2 regions of the Paenibacillus mobilis genome follow, and region 1 is predicted to be linked to the other one. Evidence: a T-box and tRNA genes for the amino acid it is inferred to sense, from the RefSeq annotation. Region 1 holds a T-box; the other holds one or more tRNA genes.
What was found. The T-box of region 1 lies ahead of leuS (leucine--tRNA ligase). A T-box ahead of a tRNA ligase gene usually reads a tRNA of that ligase, here a tRNA-Leu.
Positions count from the first base shown of each region.

Region 2: it has a tRNA-Leu gene. The T-box ahead of leuS (leucine--tRNA ligase) is inferred to sense a tRNA for this amino acid. The anticodon was not compared.

Region 1 covers NZ_JBZCMS010000006.1:167,448-176,643, forward strand. Annotated here, with positions in the region: gene AC3ZPD_RS13105 (beta-mannosidase) at 1-2,408, shown strand, start outside; T-box leader at 2,487-2,768, shown strand; gene leuS (leucine--tRNA ligase) at 2,853-5,294, shown strand; gene AC3ZPD_RS13115 (ComEA family DNA-binding protein) at 5,561-6,157, shown strand; gene AC3ZPD_RS13120 (deoxycytidylate deaminase) at 6,176-6,691, shown strand; gene AC3ZPD_RS13125 (ComEC/Rec2 family competence protein) at 6,883-9,196, shown strand, end outside.
Region 2 covers NZ_JBZCMS010000013.1:51,401-60,596, forward strand. Annotated here, with positions in the region: gene AC3ZPD_RS19765 (RsmF rRNA methyltransferase first C-terminal domain-containing protein) at 1-1,207, opposite strand, end outside; gene AC3ZPD_RS19770 (glycosyltransferase family 4 protein) at 1,404-2,531, shown strand; gene AC3ZPD_RS19775 (YkvI family membrane protein) at 2,687-3,730, opposite strand; gene AC3ZPD_RS19780 (DedA family protein) at 3,906-4,517, shown strand; gene AC3ZPD_RS19785 (xanthine phosphoribosyltransferase) at 4,604-5,176, shown strand; gene AC3ZPD_RS19790 (hypothetical protein) at 5,299-5,634, shown strand; gene AC3ZPD_RS19795 (hypothetical protein) at 5,733-5,966, shown strand; tRNA gene AC3ZPD_RS19800 (tRNA-Leu) at 6,120-6,203, shown strand; gene AC3ZPD_RS19805 (metal ABC transporter solute-binding protein, Zn/Mn family) at 6,405-7,385, shown strand; gene AC3ZPD_RS19810 (metal ABC transporter ATP-binding protein) at 7,497-8,309, shown strand; gene AC3ZPD_RS19815 (metal ABC transporter permease) at 8,324-9,136, shown strand.

The DNA of each region.
Region 1 (9,196 bases):
TACTGGCTCAGCCCCGTATTGAGCTCGTTTGCAGCGGCCTCGACACCATTGCGGAGCTTTCCCTGAACGGGCAGCCGCTCGGAACGGCGGATAACATGCACCGCACTTGGAAATACGACGTCAAAGGCAAACTTCGGGAAGGCGTCAACTCGCTGGAGATCGTATTCCGTTCACCGCTGAAATATGTGGAGGACGCGCGGGCCGCATGCGCGGATACGATTACTTACGTGCCTACCGGCGGCATCCCCGGCAGCAATTTCATCCGCAAGGCCCACAGCATGTTCGGCTGGGATTGGGGACCGCAGCTGCCGGATGCGGGCATTTGGCGCGATATCGCGCTGCAGGCCGGCACGGGGGCCAGGCTGGAAGATGTGCTGATCTTGCAGCACCATGAGGCGCAGGATCACGGGATGCAGGATGTCAATGAGACACAGGATGATAATGAGGTGCTGGATGAAGATAAGGGGCAGGATAACGAGCTGCAAAATGGCGTGGATCACGAAGTAAAGCCTAACGAGGTTTATGACCGCATCGTCAAGGCAGTACGGCTGACGGCGGAAATCATAGCCGCGGACTGTCCGGAGAACGGGGCCGCGGTGCATGTCCGGCTTACCGGGCCGGACGGCTTAGTGCTGGAGGGAGAAGCGCAGGTATGCAGCGGCAGGGCGACTTCCGAGCTGAATATTCCGAATCCCCGGCTTTGGTGGCCAAACGGCTACGGGGAGCAGCCGCTCTACCGGCTGGAAACCAAGCTGAGCCTGCACGGGCAAACGGTTGACGAACGCAGCCATACCCTCGGCCTGCGCACCATAACGGTCAGTACCGAAAAGGATGCATACGGAGAGCAGTTCGCCTTTGTCGTGAACGGCGTCAAAATCTTTGCGATGGGAGCCGATTACATTCCGGAGGACAGCCTTTTGGCCCGGGTGGACGCGGAGCGCACCGAACGGCTGATCGCGGATTGCGTCAAGGCTAATTTTAACTGTATCCGGGTATGGGGCGGCGGCTATTATCCCGACGATTTTTTCTATGACAGCTGTGACCGGCACGGCCTGATCGTATGGCAGGATCTTATGTTCGCTTGCAACGTTTATTCCTTAAGCGAAGAGTTTGAACGGAATATCCGGCAGGAGGTGGACGAAAACGTACGGCGGATCCGTCACCACGCCAGCCTCGGTTTGTGGTGCGGCAACAACGAAATGGAGGTAGGCTGGTACGAGTGGCCTAGAGTGACCGGACATTCGGATAAACTGAAGGCCGATTATATCAAACAGTTTGAATACGTGCTGCCCAAAGCCGTGCGGAACGCCGACCCGGTTACGTTCTACTGGGCGTCTTCCCCTTCATCCGGCGGCTGTTTCGACCTTCCGAACGACGAAAGCCGCGGCGATGTGCATTATTGGGACGTCTGGCACGGCATGAAACCTTTTACGGATTACCGGAATTATTACTTCCGTTTCTGCTCCGAATTCGGGTTCCAATCCTTTCCGTCCTTGAAGACCGTAGAAAGCTTTACGCTGCAGGAAGACCGCAACATTTTTTCGCCGGTGATGGAGAGCCATCAGAAAAACGGGGAAGCCAACGGGAAAATCATGTATTACTTGTCCAGCTATTATCGATATCCGAAGGATTTCGACAGCCTGCTGTATGTTTCGCAGCTGCTGCAGGCCGAAGCGATCCGCTGCGGCGTGGAGCACTGGAGACGTCACCGCGGCCGCTGCATGGGCTCTATTTACTGGCAGCTCAACGATTGCTGGCCGGTTGCCTCCTGGGCCAGCCTCGATTATTTCGGACGCTGGAAAGCGCTTCATTACGAAGCCAAACGTTTTTACGCGCCACGCCTGATCACAGCCGTAAACGAAGGTTATGCCGTAACCCTTCATCTGCACAACGAAAGACGGGCTGCGCTGTCCGGACAGGTGCGGGTGAGGCTGATGAATACCGATTTTCGGGTGCTGGAGGAACGGATGGCGGATGTTCGAATAGAGGCTTTAAGCGCGGCACCGGCGCTCACCTGCGATTTTACGGAGCGGATGGCGTCCTTGCGGGAGGACAGCGTGTTTGCCGCCTATGAACTGATCGTAGAGGGACAAAAGGTTTCAGGGGGCAGCCTGTTATTCGTCCGGCCCAAACAATTCGAATTCCCGCGGTGCACTTATGGCGTGCAGGTTGGAGAGAGCGAAAGCGGCGAAAGCTTCCAAATCCGTGTCACCTCGGACCGTTACGCCCAGCATGTTGAACTGTCGCTTCTTACGCTGGACACCGTGTTCTCGGATAATTATTTTGCCATTACCGGTCCGGAGGGCGTTCTGGTCGAAGTCTCCAAGCAGGACCTGCCCGCCGGAACCACGGCCGCCGCTCTGCAAAACGATCTGCGCGTGCGCAGCATAAGCGATACGTTTGAATAAGGGGCTCCCGTCGCCGTTGACTTCAAGCTGAATGTTTATGTATAATATATGGGAATAATTGAATTGGATCAATTATAAACGACTGCTGTGATGAGGAGTATTAGCTTAGGTCAGCCATACAGAGAGCCGGCGGATGGTGCAAGCCGGTTGGAGACCCCTGCGAACTCGCCTCGGAGCCGGGATGCAAACATGAAGGTCATATAGAGGAGCGTTTGCGAAACGCTGTTTTGACTGTATGGTCGCACAATGTAATGGGAACATCTCCGTTTCGCCCGCGTTAAGGGTTAAAGTGAGCTTAAGGCAAAGCATGCCGGAAGCTAACTAGGGTGGTACCACGGGAATCAAACTCTCGTCCCTAGCGATAATACGCTATGGATGGGAGTTTTTTTATTTTACAAGACAAGTTCGATTGTTCAGGCAAGACATTTAAGGAGGAAGCAACCTATGTCCGAGAATCAGACAGTGCCAAACGGCTATCATCCCCAAAGCCTTGAGCCGAAATGGCAGGCTTATTGGGATGAACACAAAACTTTTAAAACCAAGGAAGAACCGGGCAAACCGAAATTTTACGCGCTCGACATGTTTCCTTACCCGTCCGGAGCCGGACTTCACGTAGGCCATCCGGAAGGTTATACGGCGACGGATATCGTTTCCCGCTTCAAGCGCATGAAAGGTTTTAACGTGCTGCACCCGATGGGCTGGGACGCGTTCGGCCTGCCTGCGGAGCAGCATGCCCTGGATACGGGCGAGCATCCGCGCGACATTACGGTTAAGAACATCAACAACTTCCGCCGCCAGATCAAATCGCTGGGTTTCTCTTACGATTGGGACCGCGAGATCAGCACGACGGACCCGGAATATTACAAGTGGACGCAGTGGATTTTTATCCAGCTGTACAAGCGGGGATTGGCTTATGTAGCCGAAATGCCGGTTAACTGGTGTCCCGCGCTGGGCACGGTTCTGGCGAATGAAGAAGTCATCGATGGAAAAAGCGAACGCGGCGGCCACCCGGTCATCCGCAAACCGATGCGCCAGTGGGTACTGAAGATTACCGAATACGCAGAGCGCCTGCTGGAAGACCTGGAGGAACTGGACTGGTCGGAGAGCATCAAAGACATGCAGCGCAACTGGATCGGCAAATCCGAAGGCGCGGAAGTCGTATTCCGCGTGGACGGCTCTGACGAAACGTTGACCGTGTTCACTACCCGTCCCGATACGTTGTTTGGTGCGACTTATGCTGTATTGGCCCCTGAGCATGAGCTGGTGGAGAAAATCACTTCCGCCGAGCAGCTTGCGGCTGTTAAGGCGTATCAGGATCAGGCCGCACGGAAAAGCGACCTGGAGCGTACGGACCTTGCTAAAGACAAATCCGGCGTATTTACGGGCGCTTATGCGGTTAACCCGGTGAACGGCGCGAAAATTCCGGTCTGGATTGCGGATTACGTTTTGGCCGGTTACGGAACCGGAGCTATTATGGCCGTTCCGGGCCATGACCAGCGCGACTATGAATTTGCGGTCAAATTCGAACTGCCGATCATTGAAGTCGTGCAGGGCGGGGACTTGTCCAAAGAAGCCTACAGCGGTGAAGGCCCGCACGTGAACTCCGGTTTCCTCGACGGAACGAACAAAGAAGAAGGCATCCGCACGATGATCAAATGGCTGGAGGATAACGGCCATGGATGCGGCAAAGTAACCTACCGCCTGCGCGACTGGCTGTTCAGCCGCCAGCGCTACTGGGGCGAGCCTATTCCAATTTTGCATCTGGAAGACGGCACGATGAAGCCGGTTCCGGAAGACCAGCTGCCGCTGGTGCTGCCGGACATCGACCAGATCAAGCCGTCCGGCACGGGCGAATCCCCGCTGGCCAACGTAACGGAATGGGTGAACACCACCGATCCGGAAACCGGGCTTCCGGCGCGCCGCGAGACGAACACGATGCCGCAATGGGCCGGCAGCTGCTGGTATTACCTGCGGTTCATCGACCCGCACAATGACGATATTTTCTGCTCGCTGGAGAAACAAAGGGAATGGCTGCCTGTCGACCTTTATATCGGCGGCGTAGAACATGCCGTGCTTCACCTGCTGTATGCCCGCTTCTGGCATAAGGTGCTGTATGATATCGGCGTGGTTTCCACGAAAGAGCCGTTCCAGAAGCTGGTCAACCAAGGCATGATCCTGGGGACCAACAACGAGAAGATGAGTAAATCACGCGGCAACGTCATCAATCCGGACGATATCGTAAATGAATACGGCGCGGATACGCTGCGGATCTATGAAATGTTCATGGGGCCGCTTGAAGCGACCAAACCATGGAACACAAACGGCGTAGACGGCGCGCATCGCTTCCTGTCCCGCGTATGGCGCCTGTTCGTAGCCGAAGACGGCAGCCTGAGCGGCAAGATTGCGGACGAAGGCGGCAGCGACGATTTCAAACGCACGTGGCACAAAACGGTGAAGAAAGTAACGGAGGATATGGAAGGTCTGCGTTTCAACACCGTCATCAGCCAGCTGATGATTTTTATCAACGAAGCTTACAAAACGGATGTGGTGCCAAGAGCGGCAGCCGAAAGTTTTGTTCAGCTGCTCTCCCCTCTCGCTCCGCATATCGCGGAAGAGCTGTGGCAGCGCCTTGGACATAACGAATCCATTACCTATGCGCAGTGGCCGACTTATGAGGAAGCCTGGACTGTCGAGGCCGAGGTGGAAATCGTCGTTCAAGTCAACGGGAAAATCGTTGAACGCACCAAGATCTCTAAGGATCTGGATCAGGCGGCGATGCAGGAGCACGCCCTTTCCCTGCCGAACGTGGCGGCTGCTGTGGAAGGCAAAACCGTCCGCAAAGTAGTTGCGGTTCCCGGCAAACTCGTAAACATTGTAGCGAACTAGCTAAGCGTAAGCGGCAGCGGGCTGAGCCTTTTAACAATTAAAGAACAACATCCTGGAACGACCCTTAGCGATGAATCTTTAGAAATCTTTTAAAGGTTCATCGCTAGCTTTTTAAGTCCCCTTGTCTACGGCTTCCCTTGTCTATCAGTTCCATGAGGCAAGGAATGTGCGCAGCAAGACGACAGCTTGTATAGATATTCATGGTTTGCGGGTGGCTTTGCATCACGGAGTCGGCATGAATTTTTGGACAAGATTGGAGTTATCCCATGATAAAGGAACGTATTTCGATCGCCGTTTTGTCTGCCGTCTGCGGGGCAGGATTAATGCTGCTGGTTTTGGGAACGAAACCTTCCTCGGGCATAACCGGCTGGACGCCGGTTAATGAAGCGATGGCTGCAGCCGTGGTTGATCACGGCCAGCCTCCTTCGGGCGCGTTAGCGGCGGCTGAAGGCAAGAAACCGGCGGATTCGGCCCATTCAGCCGCGGCCGGGGTGGCGGGAACTAACGCGCCTGGTTCTGCCGGAGCCGTTTCGTCTGCTTCCCCAAGCGCAAACGCCGGGGCAGCTCCTTCGAGCGGAGAATCATCGGCAGTGGCCCCGGCTCCCGCCTCTTCTGTCGTGCCTTCTGGCCAGAAGGCAAACGTCCAGGCATATGAAGCTGCGGCTTCATCCGGCGTCATTCGTATTAATACGGCTGGCACAGACGAACTGCAGGACATCCCCGGCATTGGCGAGAAGAAAGCGCAAGCGATTATCGATTACCGGAATCAGCATGGCACCTTCTCTTCACTGGATGAACTGAAGAATGTGAAAGGCATCGGAGACAAAATGTTCGAGAAAATGAGGCCTTATATCGGACTATAAGAACAGGAGAGCTGGAAAGTGAACATTCGCAAAGATTGGGACACCTATTTTATGGACATCGCTTATATGGTATCCACCCGTTCCCGCTGCAACAGACGCCATGTAGGGACGGTGCTGGTCCAGGGGAAAAAGCTGCTCGGCACCGCCTATAACGGCGCTCCCTCCGGCGTCCCCGACTGCTCCGAAGCAGGCTGCATGATTGCCGAAGAGCTGGAGACCGTCGTGGTGGACGGCCAGGAGCAGGTCGTGCGCAAGCAGCGCTGCATCCGCACGATTCATGCGGAGCAGAATCTGCTGCTGTTTACGGACCGGGCCGACCGTGAAGGCTCCAGCGTCTATGTGACCGACGAGCCCTGCTGGACCTGCGCCAAAATGCTCGCCAACAGCGGTATCGTGGAAGTGGTTTACCACCGCCCTTATGCCAAGGATACGCAGCTGGTCAGTGAGCTGATGCGCCAGAAGGGCATAACCTTCCGTCAGCTGGAGGGCTATCATCCACCTGCGGATACGATGGAAGGAAGCATCCACGATTAGTCTGAAGATCTGCTTTCTTCATTCTGCTAGGGATCGGTAGAATTAAAGTTTTATAGTTTTATATAAATATCCTATGCAAGGGATTTGAGAGGAAGAACCTCCGCGCCAAAGAGTGCGGAGGTTTTTTTGTCTTTATTTTTCCTATGAAAGATCAATCCATAGATTTTAAGAAACAAAAGGAGGAAAGCAGAGTGCTGAAACAAAGACCGCTGCTTGAAGCAGCCTGCTGGTGGATGGCGGCAAGTGCAGCCGCACATCTGTCCGGCGGGAGAACCAGCTGGCTGCTGTGGGGAGCCTGCCTGCTGATTTATCCGTTGTTTGCTTTCCGGACGAACAGGACAAGGAAACAAGCCGTGGCCGTTCTGGTTGTTTTTTCGGTCGCTTTTTTCTACTGGAAGCTTCATGAAGCGCATAACATTACAGCTTTGCCCGTAGGCATGCATACGACGGCAGACAAACTTCAGGAGTCGCAGATGAAACTTAAGGGCACTATCGTATCAGCGGTTAAACGGGACGGAGACCGGGCGGATTTCACCTTGGAGGTCAGGCAGGCGTCGTTAGGGGAAGGAACCGCACAAATACCCGCCAATGGAATGAAGGTCAAGAAAGAGAAAGTGCAGGTTCAGGTCAGACTTGCGAAAGAGCAGGAAATACCGGTCGTGGAGTCTTGGACCCGGGGACAACGGGCCGAAATCGTCGGTACCCTGGAACAGCCGGGCGAAGCCCGCAATTTTGGCGGTTTTGATTATGCCTCTTATTTACATAACAAGCACATGCATTGGCTGCTGAAGGTTTCCGGCGTTTCCTCGGCCAAAGTATCCCCCGGCCCTTTCAGCGTTCCTAAGCTGCTGGGGTATAACGATAAAATGAGACAAGCGGTCGGCGACAAGATCACTTCAATTTTTGGCGGCCGGGACAGCGGTTATATGAAAGGGCTGCTGATCGGCGATACGGATGAGCTGGATCCGGATATTTACGGCGGTTTTTCCGCGCTTGGGCTAACTCATATTCTGGCCATTTCGGGCAGTCATGTGGCCGTTAATACGGCTTTATTATTCTGGATTCTGCAGAGGCTGAGAGTGCCGAGGGAAACCTCCTATTCGATAGTGATTTGTTTTATCCCTTTTTATATGCTGCTTACAGGTTTATCACCTTCCGTGGTCCGCTCCGGCATTATGGCTTTGATCGGTTTATTTCTGCTGCGAAAACGCCGATTAAAGGACGGGCTTCATGTATTGTCCGCGGCGGCTCTGCTTATGCTGATCTGGGAACCTTATTATCTGCTGGACGTCAGCTTCCAGCTTTCTTTTGCCGTAACGGCGGGACTGATTGTTTTTGTGCCGTTGATCCAGCCCTTGTTCGGCTTTTTGCCGAAACGTTTGGCGGGTGCGGCGGCCATCACTTTGGCGGCACAGCTCATTTCTTTTCCGCTGACCATTTATTATTTCAATCAATTTTCCTTGTTGTCCCTGGCTTCAAACCTGCTGCTGGTGCCGGTAGTCAGTTTGCTTGCGCTGCCGATCGGGACTGCTTGCCTTATCATTGCTTATGTATATGAGCCGATAGGCAGATGGGCGGCGCTCACGGTTAAAGGCCTTAACACGCTTACCTTTGACGCGGTGTCTTGGCTGGAAGCGAAAGAAGGATTTATGCTGATCTGGAAATCGCCTCCGCTCTGGTGGATAGCCTTGTATTATGTCCTGCTTTACGGGATGCTGAAAGGGATTGTTAAAGCCGCTTCCTGGCAGGAACAAACGAAGTCGGACTCCAATGATGACACGGTACCTTTGCAGCCGCATATGGCTCCGCCGGGAGTTTTGCCTCCCGCGGCCTTGGGGTTTATTCCCGCTTCGGACGGATGGACCGCCTCACTTGCGGATTTCATAAGGTCGTATAAATTAGATACCCATCGGGATAGATACAAAGCTGCGCTGACTGCTCTTCTGCTCACGGCGTTGTTGTATTGGGGGTATCAGCCCGCTTATGCGAAGGGGGAGGGAACTCTGCAATATATCGATGTCGGGCAAGGGGATTGCATCCTGATTACAACGCCGCAAGGACGCCATATTCTGGTGGATGGCGGAGGCACCGTCTCATTCCGAAAGGCATCGGAGGGCTGGCGCGATCCAAAGGTCCCTTACGAAGTAGGGGCCAAGGTTGTGGTGCCGCTGCTGAAAAAAAGAGGCGTACACGCGCTTGATGCCGTGATCGCCACCCATTGGGATCAGGACCATGTCGGCGGCATGCGGGCCGTTCTGGAGCAAATTCCCGTAAAAGCTTTCGTCATGAACGGCAGCGTGACGGATACGTCCGTTTTTCATCAGGTTTTTGACCTGATCCGGAAGAAAAAGATTCCCGTCTATGAGGCTCATCAAGGCCTTGAGCTGAAAGCGGATAAGCAAACCCTGCTGCAGTTCATCGGCCCTGTAGCGGATAATCCGCGGTCCGGTCAAGCGGACGAGCTGCCCAGCGTAAAGGAACAGAATGGCAGGTCCGTTGTTTTTT
Region 2 (9,196 bases), on a different contig from region 1:
GGTCGGGCTCAAATCTTCCTTTGCGGGAGACGCCAAGCTTTAAGCCGGCCCGCGGAACTTTTAAACCCGTCAGAAATTCCGGCGTAAGCTGCAGATCTTTGCCCTGGGGCAGCAAATAGAGCGCTTCGCCGAAAGCAACCAGACTGTCCGAATCTACCGGGAATCCGCTGGTGTGCTCCTTGATCCAGGCCAGGCAGGTCTGTTTGGCCTGGATTTCTTCGCTGCCTTTCGAAGAAAGGCCTCTAGACCGGGAGCCGCGAGCCGGTTTCGCTGCTTTGCTTGCCAGGTAAGCCCTCCCTGCGGCGGTACCGCCGCTTTTGCTTCCGGACCCAACATCCGGATTCCCATCCGGACGGCGGCGGAGAAGCGCGACATAATGGCCTTCGCCGGCCTGCCGGTGAGGCCAAATTCTTTTTTCCTCCAACAGCTCCATAAACGGATATTCGGCCACCAGCCAGCTCATGTTCTCTTCATTTTCGGCGCGGTTAAACGTACAGGTGGAATACGCCATCGTTCCGCCCGGCTTCAGCATGCTGACGGCCTCGTGCAAAATATCCCGCTGACGTGCCGCGCAGAGCTCCACCGCTTCGGGGGACCATTCTTCGACCGCCCGCTCATCCTTGCGGAACATGCCTTCTCCCGAGCATGGCGCATCCAGCATGATCCGGTCGAATGCCAGCGGAAACCGGCGGGACAGCTCGTCCGGGGCCGCATTGGTCACCAGCGCATTCCGGACGCCCATCCGCTCGATGTTTTCGGCCAAAATTTTGGCCCTTGCCGGATGGATTTCGTTGGAGACCAGCAGGCCTTGCCCCTGCATTTTAGCCGCGATCTGCGTGGACTTTCCTCCCGGCGCAGCGGCCAGATCAAGAACGGTTTCGCCCGGCCGGGGGCTCAGCAGCTCTACTGCGGACATTGCGGAAGGCTCCTGAATATAATAGAGACCGGCGGTATGGTAGGGATGTTTGCCGGGCCGCTTGTCGTCCTTGTAATAAAAACCTTCCGGACACCAGGGAACGGGCTGCAGGCCGAACATGGAGTTAAGCGTTATCATGACGGGGGAGCCCTCGGCAACTTTAAGGGAGTTCAAGCGCAGGCCATACAGGCGTTCCCCGGCATAGCTGTCTAGAAACGGCTCTGCTTCGTCTGCGCCAAGCATTTTGATCATCTGCTCCTTGTAGGCGGAGGGGAGTGATAAAGAGGGCATGAAACAACAAATCCTTTCGCTTAAAAACTTCGCTTTCAACTACACGTTGATCTCTCAGCAGTTTAACATAACGCCGCCCGTTCTCAAAAGGGGGAATGACGTCTGCTTCCCGGCATGGCATAATGAAGGAAGCAGAGGTTCAAAGCTTTGAGCCTGACCGACCAACAAATTACGTACGTGAAAGGGGGACTATCCCTTGAAGCTGCTGCAAGCCTTATTTTTTCCCCCGGAGCAACCGGGTGGCGTCTCTTCGATGATCCCTTATCTCCAGGAGCGGTTCACGCCTCCGAGATGGGAAATGGATCTGTTCTCCATCCCTAAACGCGTGCGCATGAAAGGCAGCGGCGACGTTGTTTTCCAAACCTTTGACTGGACCGAATACGCTTCGAGTCCGATTGTGCAGAAATATGTGCAGACCTATCTCGATTACGTTTGGTGGACCAAACTGCGGATCGATAAACGTTATGACGTGATTCACGCCCATCACCCGATCGTCGGCATGGCGATGAAAGACGTATTCCCGGACGTGCCGGTCATCCAGACCGTACACTCCAGTTATGAACGGGAGCTTCTTCTGAACGGGCGTATTCAGGAGAACGGACCGGAGCAGAAATTTTTGGTGTCCATATACCGCGAGCTGGAGCACCGGACGGACCGGCTTTTGACCGTCTCGAACGCCTTCCGCAGTTATTTGGCTCCTTACGTCGACCGGCCAGAGGACATTGCCGTCATTCCGAACGGATACGATGAAAAGCGCTTTAAACCGGTGTCCCACGAAAATAATGTTGCCCAGCTCGTGACCGTCTGCCGTCTTGTACCGGCGAAAGGGGTCGATATTTTGCTCCGCGCCTGTGCCGAGCTGAAACAAAAAGGGCTTCCGTTTGTGCTGCATATTATAGGCGACGGTCCAAGCCGGACGGAGCTTGAAGGCATGGCCCAATCGCTTGGCATTTACGATGAAACGATTTTTTACGGCTATACGCTGCATCCGGAGGAATTTATGCCGTTTTTTGATATTTTTGTCCTTCCGTCAAGGGCGGAGGCCTTCGGATCGGTATTCGCGGAAGCGGCGTTATGCTGTCTGGCTTTGGTAGGCAGCGAAGTCGGGGGAATTCCGGAGCAGATCGAAAACGGAGTAAACGGGCTGCTGGTGCCGCCGGAGGATGCGTCTTCCCTGGCCCGGGCGCTGGAGCTCCTGATCAATGATCCGGATTACCGTTATACGCTGGCCCGTGCCGCCTCGGAGAAGGCAAAATCGAAATATTCGCTGAACAGGGCCGTTCATGAGCTGAAGAAGATGTACCTGGACTTCCAGCAGCACTGAACCGGGCGGGGCAAGAGAAAAAGAGAGATAATGGACGAGATGAAGAAAAGGAAAAAGAAAAGATACCGGACAGCCAGGTCAGACCGCAAGCGTCGGACCTGGCTGCCGTTGTTTTTGGATGCGGGGAAATGAACATGGATCCAATCAACAAGGCTTCACTCGGAAGGACGGGGGCTGCGGTACAGGACCAGCATGCCGGCCCAAACGAGACTTAACACGCCGAACAGCGGGTACAAAACGGAAAGCAGCGAACTGAAGCCGATTTGGCTTGTCAGGTAACAAATGCACAGGATGACCAGCGACAGCCAGCGCTCCGGAATGTTCCACATGTTGCGGATTTGCAGGGATACCCCGTAAATATCGGCCACAAACGTGCTGAAGATCTCCAGAAAAATAAGCAGCACATAAATGAGCTGGACAGCCGTGCCAAGCTGGACCGCGATGCTGCCCATCGGGATTTCGAACTGAACGATGCCGGGCATATGGGCGGACAGCGCAAAATGTCCGGCCATCAGCATAAAACCGATGCCGACCCCGCCGATAATTCCTCCCCAGACCAGCACCTTGCGGTTTTGGATCTGGCTGCCGATCGGCACCAGCACCGCCTGGGCCATGGACAGGTTAAAAGCGCTGTAAATAAAAGGAGAAGCCCAGGTGTGCAGCAGGCTGCTGTCCGTTTCGAGACTTAAGAAACGCTGGGCGCCGGGAGTTCCGACCGTGGCGCCGATAATGACGATCGATAAAGTGATCATGAGCGGGACAACGATGGAATTCAGCTGCAGAATAGCGTTCATGCCTTTGTTAAGCAGGAGATAGGTGCCGATCAGGGTTATCCACAAGCCAAGCTGATAGGAGAGGCCTAAATGCTCCATAAAAACGGAGCCGGCCCCGGCCAGCATCACGCTGTTGACGCCGATCAGGACGATTAGCGTAAAAAGGCTGATCCACCAGCCGATCCGTCGGCCGAACAATTTCTGGTTCAGGTCTTCATAGGATCTGGCGCCGATGTCATGGGCGAGCAGCATCATTTTTGTTCCCAGCCAAACGAACAGGATGGTGGCAAGCAGGATGGTGATCACTCCCCATTTGCCGTATTGGGTGAAAAACTGCAGGATTTCCCGGCCGGTTGCGAAACCTGCACCGACGATCGTGCCGATATAAGTAAAGGCGATTTGCAAAACTTTGGCGGCGTTCCTCATGGGATCGTTCCTCCTCGAACAGGGCTGGCCGTTTCCTGGCACAGGTTTTTCAGGTTTAGTACAAGTTATGATCAAGCAGGCCCGGACATGACTCCGGCCCGTCCTTTTTTGCAATCCGTCTAATAAAGGGATTAAAATGACAGAGGCTCTACATAAAGAAAGCGGGGGGTAACCATTGAGCGTTGTAATGTCCTATATAGCCCAGTACGGGTATCTGGCGATGTTTGGGCTGCTCGCCCTGGGGTTTATGGGAATTCCGGTACCGGATGAGACGCTGGTAGTTACGTTCGGCGGGTTGACGGCTGTAGGACATTTTCGTTTCCTGCCGGCCTTGGCGGTTACGTTTCTGGGCAGCATGACCGGCATGCTGATGAGCTACGGAGTGGGGCGGGGAATCGGCAAACCGCTGCTGGATAAATACGGAAAATGGATCATGATTACGCCCAAAAGGCTGGAAGCCACCGAAAAATGGTTTTCCAAATACGGAAGCTGGAGCGTCCTGTTCGGCTATTTCGTGCCGGGTTTGCGGCAGGTGACGTCTTATCTGGCCGGCGTTTATCGTTTGAGTCTGAAGGTTTATTTGATCTTTGCGGGAGTGGGGGCGGCCGTCTGGTGCACCACGTTTTTGTATATCGGCCATGCCTTCGGCAGGCACTGGCGCCGGGTCGCCTTTTTTATCCACGTGCACGTCTGGCGGATTACGCTTGCAGTCGTCGCTTTTTTGCTGGTTGCCTGGATTCTTCACACGATCTGGAAGAGATTTGGCGGGAACCGGAACGGAAGCTGAAAAAGCCGGAAATTATAGGTTGCTGGCGGCCTGGCATTATGGTATTTTACAGAAAAGCATCGGCAAAGAAGTAGGAGGAACAACGAATGGAACTGTTGAAACAAAAAATTATGGAGCAGGGCGTAGTCGTTTCGGATCAGGTTTTGCTGCTGGACGCCATTTTGAACGAACAGGTCGATCCCCGGCTGACGATGGAAATGGGCAAAGCTTTTGCCGCTATTTTTAAAGAAGAGGGCATTACCCGGGTGGTTACCGTGGAATCCTCCGGCATCGCCGTTGCTTTTGCCACCGCCTTTGAGCTGGGAGTCCCGCTGGTGTTTGCGCGCCGGAAGAAAACGCTGCTGGCGGATCCGGACTCTTATGTGGAGCGCGTGCCTTCCTTTACAAAAGGAATTGTGACGGATCTCGTGCTTTCGCGGAAATTTCTTAAAGCCGAGGATCACGTGCTGTTCATTGACGATATTATTGCCAACGGCGATGCGGCCAAAGGGCTGATCAAAATTATCGAACGTTCGGGAGCCAGTCTCGCGGGTGTCGGAATCGTAGTGGAAAAATGCTTCCAGCAGGGCGCTAAAGCGTTGCGCGAGCAGGGCATACGAGTGGAATCGCTGGCTAAAATCGCCTCTTTGGAGGGCGGCAGCGTCCGATTTTCGGAATAAGCTGTCCGGGGAGCCAGGGTCCTGGCCTGAAGATAGGCCGGAGACCAATTTTTGCTTCATCCTTTGCAGGGCAGGCTTTTTCCGATATAATAAAGATTAGCTAGAGAGGGGAGGCAACAACAATGGGGAAAGAGCCAAATACCGAGTTTTTTATTGAAAAGCTACAAGCCGCCAAAGTTACGTTCGAAAGAGCGTTGGATTGCAAACATACCGAATTCGATGATCTTTATCCCTATATGCTAGAACATCCTCAATTTTTCTGGTACAAACGTTACGTAAGCTGGTCGGAGCTTTTGACGATTGCCGGCCTGTGCGAGGAATTGTCCTTCCCTTGGAAAGAGCAATTCACGCCGCAGCAAGTAGGGTATATCGAACAGCGGGTCATGTCTGCGAAGGTGCTCGACTTCTGGTTTGAGAAGAACGACAGCAAAGAACATGCGCAAGCTGATCAAAAATAAGAAATTGTCGTTATAGGCAGAGCCATGAACGAATTTCATACAAAGACCTAAATGGCTTTTCCATTTAGGTCTTTTTTTGCAGAGGGAGGGGGGAAAAGATGATCAGAGACGAGCAGCTAAATGCCTATCGGCTGTCCGGGGAACGCATTCGTGTCGTCCGGGACGCGCTGGAGACCAACGATGTTAACGGCATCGTAGTGGCCTGGGATGCCACGCATGTGATGATCCGCAAGCGCAACCGTAAGATCGTAAAACTGGACCGGAACTATAGCTACCGGCCGTTTGAGGAGCCGAGAGAAGAAGTGAACGCGGGCGAAGGCGTTAACGAATAAAACTTCAAATTCTTCGCATAAGTTGGAACAGGGACAAGCCTTACGCTGCTGACCTAGCGGAAAAGGCTTGTTTTTTGTTCCAGAAAAGCCTTGCACTGTTGCCCAAAGTGTGATATATTATTCCTTGTCGCTGCTACAGGACATTACAAATTTGCGGTCGTGGCGGAATTGGCAGACGCGCACGGTTCAGGTCCGTGTGGGCTAACCCCCGTGGAGGTTCGAGTCCTCTCGACCGCATTATATTTAGCATTGAACAAGCTCTTGAATTCTCCATTGCGGGGATTCAGGGGCTTTTTTCATATTCTGGGGAAAAGGGAAGAGGAGTGCATAACGAGGAATCGGTCAAAATGAAGGTTGACACCTGTCCGGTGCTGTCCTATAATGACAACATCTTTGTTAATAGTAATAATTACGATTAATTGAAAAAGGAGTGTAATTATGCAAGTTCAAGTATTAAAGTCCAAGGGAGCAAGATTTTCGCTATTTATATCCGTTTTTCTTCTGATTTCTTTGTTAAGCGCCTGTGGAGGCGGGAATAATTCAGGAGCAAACAGCAATACTGCAAGCAACAATGCGGCGAGCAACAGTGCTTCGAGCAATAACGCCGGGAGCGGACAGAATGGCCAAATCGCTATTGTTGCCGCCGAGAACTTTTACGGAGAGGTAGCCGAGGCGGTTGGCGGCAGCTATGTACAGGTCACTTCTTTGTTGACAAACCCTGACGCCGATCCCCACGATTACGAGCCTACTCCGGAGGCCTCAAAGGCAATTGATGGCGCCAAGGTCGTGATTTTTAACGGAATTGGCTATGATGAATGGGCACAGAAGCTGATTGACGCTTCCGGCGACGCGCCCAATAAGACGGTGATTCGTGTGGGAAGCGACATTATGGGACATCAAGAAGGAGATAACGAGCATGTCTGGTACAATCCCGAGACGATGACCAAATATGCGGATTATTTGGCCGAGCAGCTCGGCAAGATTGATCCGGCCCATCAGGATGACTTCACCAAGCAGGCTGATGCCTACAAACAGACGCTGGCTCCTTTTACGGAAGAGGTTCAAGCCTTAAAACAATCCTCTCCGGTGCCGGTGGCAGTGTCCGAGCCGGTGTTTGATTATATGGCGGAAGCTTTGAATCTGCAAATTACGGACGATAAATTCGAAATGGCCGCCGAAGAGGAAACGGACCCGGCACCAACCGACGTGGCCAAGCTCCAGGACGATATCAAAGGCAAGAAGATTAAATTGTTTGTGAATAACATTCAAGCCACAAGCCAAACCGTGCAAAATATTGTGAATCTGGCTAAAGACAACGGCATTCCGGTCATTGAAGTCACCGAAACGCTCCCATCGGGGAAAAATTACGTGCAATGGATGACCGATCAATTGGACCAAATCAAAGCTGCTTTGCAGTAAAGCTGAACGGAACATACTTCAAGCTGAATCGAACATACTTCAACCGGAAAACTCCATCCTTTCAACCGGGCTGGCGTTTTTCCGGTTTTATAGGAAAGGAAGGGGATCAACATGAACGCAACCGTCTCCGTGTTGGCGGAGCATCCGGCTGAAAACAGCACGGCTGCGGCTTTGTCCGTGCTGGATGTTCAAGGGGTCACCGTGTATATGGGAGGAAGAACCCTATTAAAGGATATCTCTTTTCAGGTCAAGCCGGGGGAATTCGTCGGTATTTTAGGGCCAAACGGAGCCGGCAAAACAACGTTGTTCCGCGTGCTGCTGCAGATGATTAAACCGCAAAAAGGCAAGGTAGTGCTGCATAGGGATGTTCGGGTTGGAAAATCTGCAATCGGCTACGTGCCGCAATCCAGACAAATCGATCCCGACCTGCCGATGTGGGCCTGGGACTTCGTTTCCCTTGGTCTGCCGCACTCTTTTCGTCCTTGGATGAACAATGCGGAGAAAGCTGCGGTTCAGGATGTCCTGGAGCTGACGGGGGCTCTGCATCTGGCCCGCAAACCCATCGGTTTGCTGTCCGGCGGGGAGCGGCAGCGCGTTTTTCTGGCTCAGGCCTTGGTACGCAACCCGCAAATTCTGCTGCTTGACGAGCCTACATCCAATTTGGACCCCGGAGCGCAGGAAGCGATGGCGGAGCTGGTCCATACCGTCTGCCGCACGCGCAACATCAGCGTTTTGTTTATCAGTCATGATGTGAATTTAGTCAACCGTTATGCGGACCGTATTTTATATTTAACCCCTGAGCATTATGCGATGGGTACGGTAGAAGAAGTGATGCAGCCCGCCGTGTTGGGCCAATTGTATGGCAGCGCGGTAAATGTCGTCCGGCTGGACGGCAAGCTATTTATTACCGGGGCGGGCAGCTAGTCAGGAGTGAGATTTTGTTACATTACGATTTTATGCAGCACGCGTTTGTAGCGGGAACGATCGTCGCCATCATGTCGGGGTTAATCGGTGTTTTCGTCATCGCCCGCAACTTGTCTTTTATCGCACATTCCTTTTCGCACATCGGCTTCTCCGGCGCTGCCTTTGCCGTGCTGGTCGGCTGGAACCCGTTCGGCGGGCTGCTGCTGTTTTCTACGGTCAGCGCTCTGGCCATCGGCAGCTTTGGGGTTAAAATTTTTCGCCGCGAGGTAACGATCAGCGTTATCCTTAGCTTTTTTCTCGGGCTTGGCCTGTTGTTTATCTCCTTGTCCACGAAAAAAGCGACCGCGATGTATTCGCTTTTATTTGGCAGCGTGGTGGGAATCAGCCGGCAAAATGTGCTGGACATCGTTTATTTGTCTGCGGCGGTTATCGCCATTTTATTTCTAATCTACAAGCCGCTCAAATTCGATTCCTTTGATCCGGTTGGCGCCGAGGCAGCCAGACTGCCGGTTCGCCTGATTTCCATCGGCTTTTTGCTGCTGCTGGCTGTCGCCGTTTCGGAAGCGATTCTGATCGTAGGTGCGCTGCTCGTGTTTACCTTGATGACTGCGCCGGCAGCGACGGCGCGGTACTTGACCCAATCGGTCGGGCAAATGGCCTTGTATTCCGTTTTATTTGGCGTGCTGGGAGTATGGGGGGGACTGATCCTAAGCTATTATACTAACGCCCCGGTCAGCTTTTTCATAACGTCGCTTGAGACGCTGTTTTATTTTGCCGCTCTGGGGTGGAGCAAGTTTTGCGCCCAGCGCAAGCCCGTTGAGGCGTAAAAATCACCTTTGGAACACTTTTTCTGCTTAATTCCTTTAATGTGTAAGTTTCAGCTCCAT